DNA from 4 places in the Thermosipho ferrireducens genome. Region 1 is predicted to be linked to each of the others. Evidence: predicted binding sites of a transcription regulator. Region 1 holds the regulator's gene; each other region holds the start of a gene.
What was found. The regulator HrcA, encoded in region 1, represses chaperone genes, less so after heat shock. The targets are predictions, from matches to a motif close to ATTAGCACTCNNANNNTNNGAGTGCTAAT.
Positions count from the first base shown of each region.

Region 2: groES (co-chaperone GroES) is a predicted target of HrcA. The motif match lies at 1,820-1,848, and genes of this name have one in related genera.
Region 3: dnaK (molecular chaperone DnaK) is a predicted target of HrcA. The motif match lies at 1,602-1,630, and genes of this name have one in related genera.
Region 4: JYK00_RS02390 (ATP-dependent Clp protease ATP-binding subunit) is a predicted target of HrcA. The motif match lies at 1,225-1,253, and genes of this name have one in related genera.

Region 1 covers NZ_CP071446.1:1,877,852-1,881,068, forward strand. Annotated here, with positions in the region: gene dnaJ (molecular chaperone DnaJ) at 1-755, opposite strand, end outside; gene JYK00_RS09200 (nucleotide exchange factor GrpE) at 761-1,285, opposite strand; gene hrcA (heat-inducible transcriptional repressor HrcA) at 1,335-2,348, opposite strand; gene JYK00_RS09210 (DUF996 domain-containing protein) at 2,474-3,079, opposite strand; gene JYK00_RS09215 (alpha-mannosidase) at 3,201-3,217, opposite strand, start outside.
Region 2 covers NZ_CP071446.1:1,077,348-1,080,564, forward strand. Annotated here, with positions in the region: gene recJ (single-stranded-DNA-specific exonuclease RecJ) at 1-894, opposite strand, end outside; tRNA gene JYK00_RS05365 (tRNA-Ala) at 1,590-1,665, shown strand; gene groES (co-chaperone GroES) at 1,876-2,148, shown strand; gene groL (chaperonin GroEL) at 2,165-3,217, shown strand, end outside.
Region 3 covers NZ_CP071446.1:1,182,546-1,185,762, reverse strand. Annotated here, with positions in the region: gene dnaK (molecular chaperone DnaK) at 1-1,570, opposite strand, end outside; gene JYK00_RS05895 (YbjQ family protein) at 1,735-2,061, opposite strand; gene JYK00_RS05890 (ABC transporter permease subunit) at 2,073-2,816, opposite strand; gene estD (esterase EstD) at 2,813-3,217, opposite strand, start outside.
Region 4 covers NZ_CP071446.1:475,715-478,931, forward strand. Annotated here, with positions in the region: gene priA (replication restart helicase PriA) at 1-888, opposite strand, end outside; gene JYK00_RS02390 (ATP-dependent Clp protease ATP-binding subunit) at 1,282-3,217, shown strand, end outside.

The sequences.
Region 1 (3,217 bases):
CCACCTTTTTGAATTCTTAAGGTGGTTCCATTTTCTATCCCTGCCGGAATTTTTACCTCAACTTTATGCCTTTTCTTAACTCTTCCACTTCCTTTACAAACACTGCACGTTTCTCCTGGAATTTTTCCTGTACCTCCACATTGATTACAAGTATATTGATTAATAACCACCCCCAAAAAGGTTCTTCTTTCCTCACGAACAGTTCCCGTTCCATGACATTTCGGACAACTCACCCATCCACTTGAAGGTTCCACACCTTCTCCTTGACAATGCTCACAAACCTCATATCGTTCGTACTCCAACGGTATCTTAACACCTGTAAACAGTTCCTGAAAATTTACATCAACAGAAATATTAATATCTTCGCCTCTCCGGGCAGTTCTTCGCTTTCTACTGGAAGATGTTCGTTGATTTCCAAAAAATATGTTAAATATGTCATTATTAATAAATTCTCCAAAATCTCTGAATATATCTTCAAACCCTCTAAAACCACCAAAACCGCCAAAACCTTCACCCATGTTTGGGGGAATGTCCCCAACATATCCATATCTATCGTACATAGCTCTTTTTTCCGGGTCAGACAGTACTTCATACGCCTCCTGAATTTCTTTGAATTTTTGTTCAGCTACTTTTTTATTTTCATGGTGTCTATCAGGATGCCATTGTTTTATTAATTTTTTGTAAGCTCTTCTAATTTCTTCGTCCGTTGCACTTCTCGAAACACCGAGTATTTCATAATAATCTTTTTTGGGCATAAAATTCACCTCCTGGGTTTAACAGATACCTTGACTTTTGCTGGTTTCACTACCCTATCCAAAAATTTATAACCATCCTCAACAACTTCTAAAACTGTATATTCTTCTTTTTCTTCATCTTCTATTTTTTCCACAGCTTCGTGTTCAAATGGATCAAATTTTTCACCAACTTCTATTTGCTTAAGTCCCAAACTTTCTAACGCTTTTTTGAAATTTTTATATATAATTTCTATACCCTTATAAAAGACACTTTCTTTTACACTATCCTCAGCTCCTGAAAAGGCTCGCTTAAAATCATCCAGCACTGGTATAAACTTTTCGACAATACGCCCTGTAGCAGATACAGATATCATTTCCTTTTCTTTTGCTGCTTCCATTTTATAATTTTCAAATTGTGCCTTTAAACGCCTGGCGTAGTTTTCAAACTCTCTTAATTGATTTTCCAGTTCTTTTATTCGTTCTTTTAATTCGGTAACTTCTTTATTTTCTGTATCTACATTTTTTTCATCAAGTACTTCTTTATTTTTCATTTTTTCGCTGCTGGCATTTGTTCTTTTTTCTTCCATCTTATACCACCTCCTATTGAATGTTTCTTGCAACCACTGTGAAATATTCTGTAAGTCTATTAACCACATATTCCACACTATCAAAAACCTTATCATAGTCACTGTATTTATCAAAGATTGTGGCAAGTTTTCCCACTTTTTTATTTCCAACAAAATATGGGACAATTAATATACTATATTGTTCAAAATTTCTAATCCCATGTTCCTTGCCTACGTAAATTCCATCTTTCATACTAAATATGTATGAATAAAACTCAAAAGTTGTAGAATATCTTATGATTTCTTTCAGTTTATCACTATCAAATTTTTTTCCAGAAATCAAATTAGATATTCCCTCACTTATATAATCTTCATACCTTTCAGTAGCAATTCTCTCGGAAAGTTCAATAAATTCCTTTAATCTACCTTCTGCCCAGGAGAATTTTTCAATCACTTCCCTGAGTCTCATTTTAAAATCGTTCAAAGTTGCTCCCTGCAAACTTTTATTTAAAAAGGCCTCGATATCAACTAAATTAAAAACTTCTGAATGTTGCATTGGCAAAACCGAAGTTAAACCAAGTTCTGTTATTATGTTTACAATAGTAAAATTTGGAGTAACTGGTGTAAGAACTATTCTTTTTATTCTTAAATTAATAGGGCTCGGCTTTTCTACAATAACATAGCTTCTTACAGTTGAAGCCAGAAGTTTTGCAGCCCCCTGAATAATTCTGTCAAGATCTCCTATTGGAAATTGTGTAGTAGTATTAACCGAGTAGCCAGTACGCTTTGTTGCCTGTCTCAACGAAAGAACCTCGTCAACGTAAAAACGCAACCCTTTATCTGTGGGTATTCTTCCAGCGGAAGTATGTGGTTGATAAATATACCCAAGATAATCTAATTTTCTCAAATCGTTCCTGACCGTGGCTCCACTCCAGTCAAGATTTGTAGACTCCAGAATTCGTTTCGAACTAACAGGACTTCCAGTTTTAACGTATTCTCTAACAACACAATAAAGGATCTTTTGCTGCCTTTCTGTAAGATCCTTCACTACACCACCTCACCTTTATCAAACGCTTTATCACTCTATAAATTAGATTGCTAATTAAAGTATAACACAAAAAGCTTCGCGCGTCAAATGGATAGTTTTGTTACAAAAAATAATACCTGAACTTTTTAAATATTTTCACCAAAATCATCTGGAATGGAAAAGAATCCTATTACAGCAAGAATGTCACCTATCAATATAAATACCATTCCAATCATAAGCACAACCAATATAGCTCCCCATTTGTAAAATGAAGCTGCCATATTAAAAATATTCAAGGAAAGACGTTCTGATAATAGTCTATATGCTCTTATTTTGTATACAATTGCAATTATCATTAACCCAACAAAAGAAACAAAACTTATAACAAAATTCCCTGTCATTGAAAATACTTGATCTTCAAAATGCACCTCGCCAAAACCATAATCTGTCGTTTCATACCCAAACGGAGCTCTTTCACCAAAAGGCATCACTGCGTGCTCAGAAAACATACTTACCATACCGGTAAATATCACTATTGCAAAAATAACTACAGAAATAAATCCAAAAACTACAGAAGTTAAAAAATACCTAAAAATTCGAGAATCTTTCAAAGTATTGGATATGTTATACACTCCCATTAAGAAAAGAATCAATCCAATAAGTCCAAAAAACCAACCTATATGAGGCATGTACCCAAAGATTCCAAAAACCACACCAAGCCCTGCTAACACTTTCGATACGTTCAAAGCCATTTAAATCCCTCCTTGCTAATTTTTTATCAAACTACAAATTACACTTATAAATCTTTCTGTATAAAAACTTATTTCTGAAATAGCATTCTTCGGGACTATTTTCCAGGTCTTGAAACACTTTTTATTTAAACATTAACG
Region 2 (3,217 bases), 800 kb from region 1:
AATTAACTTAAACGCATCTTCAGCCGAGTATAAACGACCCGCTGCATTAAGCTTGGGAGCTATACGGTAACCTATATCCTGGCTTGTGATGTAATTCAAGTTTAATTTTTTTATTAACTGAATTAGACCTATTCTATTTGTATTGTTTAATTTTTTCAGACCTTCTTTTACAATGTAACGGTTTTCATCTACAAGTTCTACCATGTCTGCTATGGTCCCCAGGGCCACAAGATCCAGCAAAGTATCTACATCTTCCTCGGGAATATCCAGAGATTTTGCCAATGCGGTAATTAGTTTATAAGCAACACCAACACCAGCAAAATCTTTAAAAGGATAATTATCATCAGCTCTTTTTGGATCAATTACAGCATCAGCAACTGGCAGTACATCCTTGGTACTGTGATGGTCAGTTATTATTGCATACATACCGAGTTTCTTAGTTAATTCAACCGCTTCAAAGCTTGTGATGCCACAGTCAACGCTTAATAAAACTTTAAATCCTTTTTCGTAAAAGCTCTGTACGATTGAAGGCTGGATGCCATAACCTTCATCTAAACGGTTTGGTATATAATAATCTACTTCCCACCCATGTTTTGAAAGAAAACTCACAAGAGTAGCTGTTCCAGTAATTCCGTCAACGTCATAGTCTCCATAAACAAGCACGGGTAACCCTTTTTGACGTGCCATAATCAAAATTTCAACAGCCTTTGACATATCTTTGAGTAAAAACGGGGACCTTAAATCCTCTTTTATTGGATTGATAAATTTCCAGGCCTTTTCTGGATCGTTGAATCCTCGCGTTACAAGGAGTTGTGAAGTAAGATAAGGAATCTTAAGCTTTTTAGAAAGCTCATTAACCAACTCCTTATTAAATTGTCGTAGTTTCCATCTCACTATCCTGCTCCTTTCTATTTTTTTCTATTTTCTGTTTTTACTTTTTCTTAAATATTGTACCATAAAATTTATAAAAAGCGGTAATTTAGAATGTAAAAGATTGGCAAGGCTTGTCCTGAGCACGGAGTACGAAAGGTCTTGCGAGAGTTAGCGAGAACTGGCTCCCCACCCATGTCATTCCGAACCCGAAGGGTGAGGAATCTTATTTTGGCGAGAGTTGGCGAGATTAGCGAGATTGGCGAGTGTCAGAAAAAAACAAGATCCTTCGTCGCTGACGCTCCTCAGGATGACATCCCCTTCCTCATTTCATTTCTCGGGATGACATCCCTTCCGCTGCGCTCAGGATGACAAAGGAAGAAAATCATTCTAAGGAGCAAGAAGAGTATTCCTATTCATGTCATTCTGAGAAACAAGAAGGCAAAAAGCTCTCCGTTTATGTCATTCCAAGAAACAAAAAGGTGAGGAATCCCCCGCTTATGTCATTCCGAGGAACGTAGTGACGAGGAATCTTAACTTAGCGAGAGTTGGCGAGATTGGCGAGGTTAGTAAAAAATAAAATCTTTTACATTTGTTTGAAACGATAAAAAAGTAAATTTTTCACTTCTTGATTTCTCAAAAAGCCGATTTCGACCTTTGGTTTGAAAAACTTGACTAGAAGTGAAACATGTGGTAAATTAATAAATGTATTTTAATATGGGGCCGTAGCTCAGCTGGGAGAGCGCTACCATGGCACGGTAGAGGCCGTGGGTTCAAGTCCCATCGGCTCCACCATTTAAACAAGGGAGGCGATAAGCCTCCCTTCCGTTTTTAAGAGCTGGGTATGATTTTCAAAGAAAAATAACATTAATTATAAATATTCTGCTTTAATCACTGCTCATGGCAAATATTTAGACTTCACAAAATCGCGTTTTTTGTGTACACTAAAATTAGCAGTCATATATGTAGAGTGATAACACAAAAATTTTGAAAGGGGGTTTGACGATGAAGGTTACACCACTGGGTTCGAGACTTTTAATAAAGCCAATTACAGAGGAAAAAAGAACAGAAGGAGGAATCGTTCTTCCAGACACAGCCAAAGAAAAGCCTATGAAGGCTGAAGTCATCGCTGTTGGGAACATTGAGGATGATGATATTGACATTCGTGTAGGAGATAAGGTTATTTTTTCAAAATATTCGGGAACTGAAATCAAAATCGATGATGAGGATTACATAATAATTGACCTGGAAGATATACTTGCTAAATTTGAAGACTAAGGGGAGGTGAAAGCTTATGGCAAAGATACTCAGATTCAGTGAAGAAGCAAGAAGAGCGCTCGAAAGAGGCGTTGATGCAGTAGCAGATGCTGTGAAAATTACTTTGGGTCCAAAAGGAAGAAATGTTGTTATAGAAAAATCATGGGGAAGCCCTACAATTACCAATGATGGAGTTTCTATTGCAAAGGAAATTGAATTGGAAGATAAATTTGAAAATCTGGGGGCACAACTTGTTAAAGAAGTGGCAAGTAAAACAAATGATGTTGCTGGCGATGGTACAACAACAGCTACAGTGCTCGCTCAGGCAATGATCAAGGAAGGTATTAAAAATGTTACCGCGGGAGCAAATCCAATTCTTGTAAAAAGAGGTATTGAAAAAGCAGTGGCAAAAGCTGTAGAAGAAATAAAAAAGATTTCCAAGAAACTCGAAAATTCTGATGATATAGCTCATGTTGCTTCTATAAGTGCTAACAGTGAAGAAATAGGAAAACTTATTGCAGAAGCAATGGAAAAAGTAGGAGAAGATGGTGTTATTACAGTGGAAGATAGCAAATCCATAGAGACATTTGTTGAATTTACAGAAGGTATGCAATTTGACAGAGGTTACATTTCTCCTTACTTTGTAACTGATCCAGAAAAAATGGAAACAGTATATAATGAACCATTTATTCTCATCACCGATAGAAAACTTTCCAATATTAAACCATTAATTCCAATTCTTGAAAAAGTTGCACAAACAGGAAAACCATTAGTAGTAATAGCTGAAGATGTTGAGGGAGAAGCTCTTACAACACTCGTACTTAACAAACTTAAAGGTACACTCAATACAGTTGCGGTTAAAGCTCCTGGATTTGGAGATAGAAGAAAAGCGATGCTTCAGGATATAGCGATTCTTACTGGTGGAATTGTTGCAAGTGAAGAAGTAGGAATTAACCTTGAAGATTTAACATTGAATGATCTTGGTAGAGCAGATGTTGTAAGAGTAAAGAAAGATGATACAATAATTGTTGGTGGAAAAGGCGATCCAGAAGAAATCAAAAAGAGAATTTCCCAGATTAAAGCTCAAATT
Region 3 (3,217 bases), 700 kb from region 1:
CCAGTTCATCCGCTCTGTTCTTTAGCTCCACTTCTTCTTTTCTTCTTTTATCCTGTTCTTCATACTTTTTAGCATCCTCTATTATCTTCTCTATTTCACTTTCACTTAACTTATGTCTGCCTGTAACAACCATTGTTTGTTCTTTTCCAGTCCCCAGGTCTTTAGCAGAGACATGCACTATTCCATCGCTGTCAATATCGAAAGTAACTTCTATTTGAGGTACTCCACGAGGAGCTGGTGGAATCCCCACTAACCTGAAACTACCCAGGAGTATATTATCCGCAGCTATTGGTCGTTCTCCCTGGAATACCCTTACTTCAACTTCTGTTTGTCCATCTTCTGCTGTAGTAAATACCTTACTTTTCTTTATAGGAATCGTTGAATTTCTCTGAATAATTGGTTCAAATAAACCACCTTTTACTTCTATTCCAAGTGTAAGTGGAGTAACATCAACAAGTACTATGTCCTTACCTCTTGCGCCTTCCTCACCTGCAAGAATCGCTGCTTGAATCGCGGCTCCAAGCGCTACCGCTTCATCTGGATTAATTCCCTTATTGGGTTCCTTTCCAAAAATTTCTTTGATAAACCTCTGCACCATTGGAACACGTGTCATCCCACCAACTAATATAATTTCATCAATATCTTCCGGTTTCAATTTAGCATCTGACAGAGCTCTTTCTATAGGTTGTCTTGTCATTTCTACAAGGTCTTTAGTTAAAGATTCAAACATTGATCTTGTCAATCTTATTTCCAGGTGCAAAGGACCTTCAGAAGTCGCTGTTATGTAAGGAAGACTTATATCAGTTTCCATTTTACTCGACAATTCTATCTTGGCTTTTTCTGCAGCATCTCTCAACCTTTGAAGTGCCTGTTTATCTTCCCTTAAATCAACTCCATGTTGCTTTTTAAATTCTTCTGCAAGCCAATCTATAATTCTCTGATCGAAATCATCTCCACCGAGGTGATTATTACCAGAAGTTGCAATTACCTGAATTACTCCATCACCAATTTCTAAAATTGAAACGTCAAAAGTTCCACCACCAAGGTCATAAACCAATACCTTTTCTTCTTTCCCTTTCTTATCAAGACCATACGCCAGAGCAGCTGCCGTTGGTTCATTTATAATCCTGAGCACTTCAAAACCTGCAATAACACCTGCTTCTTTTGTGGCCTGTCTTTGGGCATCATTAAAGTATGCAGGACATGTAATAACAGCTTTTTTAATCTCCCCACCTAAATATTCTTCCGCATCTCTTTTAAGTTTTTTTAGTACAAATGCGCTTATTTCCTGTGGGGTGTATGATTTATCATCGATACTAACTTTATAATCTGAACCCATCTTTCTTTTTATAGATTTAATAGTTCTGTCCGAATTAAGAATAAGCTGTCTTTTTGCAGGTTCACCAACGAGAATTTCTCCTGATTTTGTAAAAGCTACTATTGAAGGAGTTGTTCTTGAACCTTCTGCGTTTGGTATAACCTCTGTAGAAGAATCTGGTTTCATCCAGGCTATTACGCTATTTGTTGTTCCAAGATCTATTCCTACTACAAATTCTTTTTTCTCTGCCATTTCTTTCACCTCCCATTTCATATTATATGATATTAGCACTCTCTTGTCAAGAGTGATAAATATAAAAAATAAAAAACGGATGAGCTCATAAATACTGCTCATCCGTTGTGTTAACATAAATATTACTTAAATGTATAGCAATCGTTACCCATAAATGTAAATTGCTATCTCTGCTTTCTTGTTAGCTTAACAGCGGTTCCATACGCAAGCATTTCAGCGGCTCCTGACATTACAGAGGAGCTTCCAAACCTTATGCCTATTACTGCATCTGCTTCCAATTTTTCAGCTTCATCTATCATTCTTTCCAGAGCTTTGTTCCTTGCTTCAGTCATCATCTCTGTATATGATCGTATTTCTCCACCTGCAAGTGTTTTAAAAGCAGCTGCTATATCCTTCCCTAAATGTTTTGAGTGCACAATATTTCCTATCACAACTCCCAAGACTTCTGTTATCTCATAACCGGGAACATTTTCTGTTGTTGAAATTATCATCTTTTCACCTCCTAAATTTCTTTCTTCAAAAACACCTGATAGCTGATGATTAAAATAATAACTGTCAATAGCAAAAGCATAAATGAATAGCTAACATTAATTCCTTCACCTTTTAATATATCAGTTCCAAGTATATACGTATATGTATTCAAAAATTGGAGCGGTTTTAAAAAACCTAACGCTGTAGTTCCACCCAGGAATACTACAGAAAATAGTATGGGTTTTACCTGATCGTTAAAAACAACGGAAAACATATAGGTAACACTATACCAGAACATTCCTCCCAGAATCACATGAATCATAAACTGAAACAGATAACTATAATTCAACTCTTTAGAAAAAATTATTGAATATATAGCGGGAAGAATCGAAAAAAACACTATTTCTGCCAGCAAGATTATAGAACTTACAAACAATTTATTCACAAAAACACGCTGCCGTGAATTTCTTGTAAGAAGAAATTCTATGGTGCCACTTTCATATTCTCTTGAAAACAATGGAAAGGCAAAAATTATGGCTATTATAGGGATAAACTGACCAAAATTTTTTCCAAACCACTGTGAGTATATATAGAATTTCCAATCTTTTAGATTCTCAACAAAACCTTTTCCTATAAACTTTTCAACTGCCTCTGCATTTTCACTTAGCATATTAATCGTCACTTTTTGAAGTGGTGCAATAACAAAGAATAATCCAGTTATAGCAATTAACAAGACTATTGATCTTACTTTAAGATCAAGTAGTTCTTTTCTCATTTTTTTGCCTCCTTTATCCAGTAATATATATCTTTTATTACCTTTTCACTAACATGACCTTCTTTAAAATATTCATAGGGATTAGGAACTCCTTTACCCTCTATAAACAGATGATTCAAACCTGGATAAACCTTTATTTTCAGATCAGGAAAATATTTTCTGTAAATCTCCTCTTCTTTTTTTGTTACCTGATAATCTCTTTCCCCAAATAGCAAAAACGCGTTAATACCTCTCAGATAATTAATAGGATTGTAATTCCTTAAATCATAATAGTACTTTACAGTAGCACCGAATATAATTTCAGATTCATCCATCACTTCTTTTCTCAATTTATCTATTTTTTCCAGCAATTCTTTGTTAATATCCTGAAAATTCTTTAAATAAATAAGCTGATCGTACAT
Region 4 (3,217 bases), 580 kb from region 1:
AATTTTGGTCTTTATTCTAATGGAAGTCTGTTCTATCAAAGATGTTTCAGGGACTAAATAAAGAACTTTACCCATTTTCAAATAATGTTTCATAACCTCTATATAAACTTCTGTTTTCCCGCTTCCAGTTACTCCCATTAATAAATGCATCCCCGGATTATTTATTATTTCATTTACTACTTCTTTTTGTAAGTTTGTGAGCTGTATTTTCTCAAACTGCTCTATTCTTTCTTCGAAAATTTCAACAATTCCTTTTCTTTTCAATTGATAAACTACGTCTAAATTAATATTCAGTTCAGCCTTCAATTCTTCATAGGATACTACTTTGGTAGAAAGAAGATAATTAACAACCATGAGTTGTTTTTTTGTTAAACGTTTATATGCCAGTTCTTCCAGATTGGAAATAAGTTTTACAAAAAGTTCCTTTTTAGGACGTGGAGTACGAACCGTAAAATCTTTTACTATTTCAACTATTCCCTGTTTTATAAATTCATTAAGCTTATTTTTTCCATATTTGCTAATAAAGCTCTCTACCGACAGGTTATCAAAGCCAAGAAAAGGACTCCGGGACTTTACATAAGTTACGAAATAATCATCTAAACCTTTGGGAAAACATAGATCAAAAAGTTTTCCAACAGGCGCACCAAAGAAATTTGAAACCCCTAAAAGAATCTTCACACGCCATTTTTCCAGAAAACTCTTTCCATCTATTCTTTCAATGATAGATTTAACTGCGCCTTTTTCATTGCTCTCCTGAACAATATACCCAACTCTTCTATTTCCGTTAAAATCTATCAGAACACGCTCACCTATTTCCAGTTTTATCTGCGATGAATACAAAAACGTTTTATTTAAATTCAAATTTGAAACAGCTACCTTATAAACCAAAAACGCCACCTCACATTTTCTTGATTTTTTTGCTTTTATTTATCTCTAAATAATCACCTTAAATTTTAACATTCTTTTGTTAAAAAAATAAGTTGGCGAGAGTTGGAGAAGTTGGCGAGGGTTAGCGAGTGTTAGCGAGATTAGCGAGGCTGGTAAAATAAGATCCCCCTCACATGTGTTCGGGATGATCTTTTCTTCCTTTGTCATTCCGAACCCGAAGGGTGAGGAATCTTGTAATTAGCAAGAGTTAGCGAGGTTGGTAAAAACAAGATCCTTGATAAAAATTTATACTCTTAGTAATATTTTAGATACAAACGACACTGAACTGTAAATAATTTTAGCAGTCTAAATATATGAGTGATAAATAAAAAAATAATATCCGGAGGTGAAAAAATGAGGTTTTTAGATGAAAGGATGAACGACATTCTTCAGCAAGCAGCTGAACAATTAACTCACAAAAGGCAGAATTTGCTCAAACCTGAACACGTGTTATACGAAGTAATGCAGGAAGAAGATGTATCAAAAATTTTTCAACAACTAAATGTAAATACTGAAGAAATTCTCAATAGTCTGGAGGAGTTAATCGAATCGCAATATGGCGTTTACTATGGTTCTGGATCCCAGGTTTATATTTCAAATGAATTGTCTCGTGTTCTGGATTTAGCCCGAAAAGAGGCTAAATTATTAGGAAACAACAAAGTTTCCCCTATTCATTTTGTATTGGCCCTCTTAAAAGATGGAACATTACAAGCTGCAAGTGTTCTTGGAAAGGCTGGAATAACATATGAAAATCTTTTAAAAGCAGTAAAAGAACTTGTCGAAAGTGGGGAATTAAACAGCGAAGAAAACATTCTCAATAAATATACCGTAGATCTAACAAAATTAGCGAAAGAAGGAAAATTATCCCCTGTCATAGGCAGAAACGAAGAGTTACAAAGGGTAATTGAAATATTAGTAAGAAAAACAAAAAACAACCCCGTCTTAGTTGGCGATCCAGGTGTCGGAAAAACTGCTATAGTTGAAGGGCTGGCTCAAAAAATAATATCGGGAAATGTTCCAGATGCATTGAAAAACAAAAAAGTACTTATGCTTGATCTTGGAAAAATGTTAGCAGGAAGTAAATACAGAGGAGAATTCGAAGAAAGATTAAAAAAAGTCATAGATGAAATAAGGAAAATGAAAGACAATGTAATTCTTTTCATAGACGAACTACACACAATTGTAGGCGCAGGAGCTGCAGAAGGAGCGATGGACGCTTCTAATATGTTAAAACCAGCTTTAGCACGTGGAGAATTGCATTGTATAGGAGCCACCACATTAGATGAGTATAGAAAACATATAGAAAAAGACAAAGCTCTTGCAAGAAGATTTCAGCCTGTTATGGTAAAAGAGCCAAGTGTTGAAGAAACTATAGAAATTTTAAAAGGTTTAAAAGAAACCTACGAAAGTCATCACAATATTAAAATATCTGATGAAGCGCTTGAAGCTGCTGCAAAACTTTCTTCTAAATACATTCAGGATAGATTTTTGCCAGACAAAGCAATTGACCTTATCGATGAAGCCGCCGCTAAAATCCGACTTAAAAACACTGATCCCAGGCTTTCTGAACTAAAAGAAAAAATAAATGCTCTCGGCGAAAAAATAGATGAACTCACAATAAACTCTCAATATAAGGAAGCAGCTGAAATGAAACAGCAAATGTTTACTCTTCAAAAACAGTACGAGGAATTAGAAAAAAAATACGGTAGTGATACAGTAACAGCGGACACCGTGGCAAAGGTTGTAGAATCCTGGACTGGAATTCCTGCAACTAAGATGATGGAGTCAGAAAAAGAAAAATTGCTAAATTTTGAACAACTTGTTCATCGTAGAATGGTTGATCAGGAAGAAGCAGTAAAAGTAGTCGCAGATGCTATAAGAAAAGCTCGTGCAGGTATTAAAGATCCCAACAGACCAATTGGAACATTTTTATTCCTTGGACCAAGTGGTGTAGGAAAAACAGAACTCGCAAAAACTATAGCAGAACTTTTATTTGGTTCAGAAAATTCTTTAATACGCATAGATATGAGTGAATATATGGAAAAGCACTCAGTTGCAAGACTAATAGGCGCTCCTCCAGGATATGTTGGATACGACGAAGGAGGGCAGTTAACAGAACAGGTAAGAAGAAAACCATACAGTGTAATACTACTTGATGAAGTGGAAAAAGCACATCCCGAAATATTCAACGTATTACTCCAGGTCTTTGACGATGGAAGATTAACAGATGGAAAAGGAAATACCGTTGATTTCAGAAACACTATTATCATTATGACAAGTAACCTTGCAA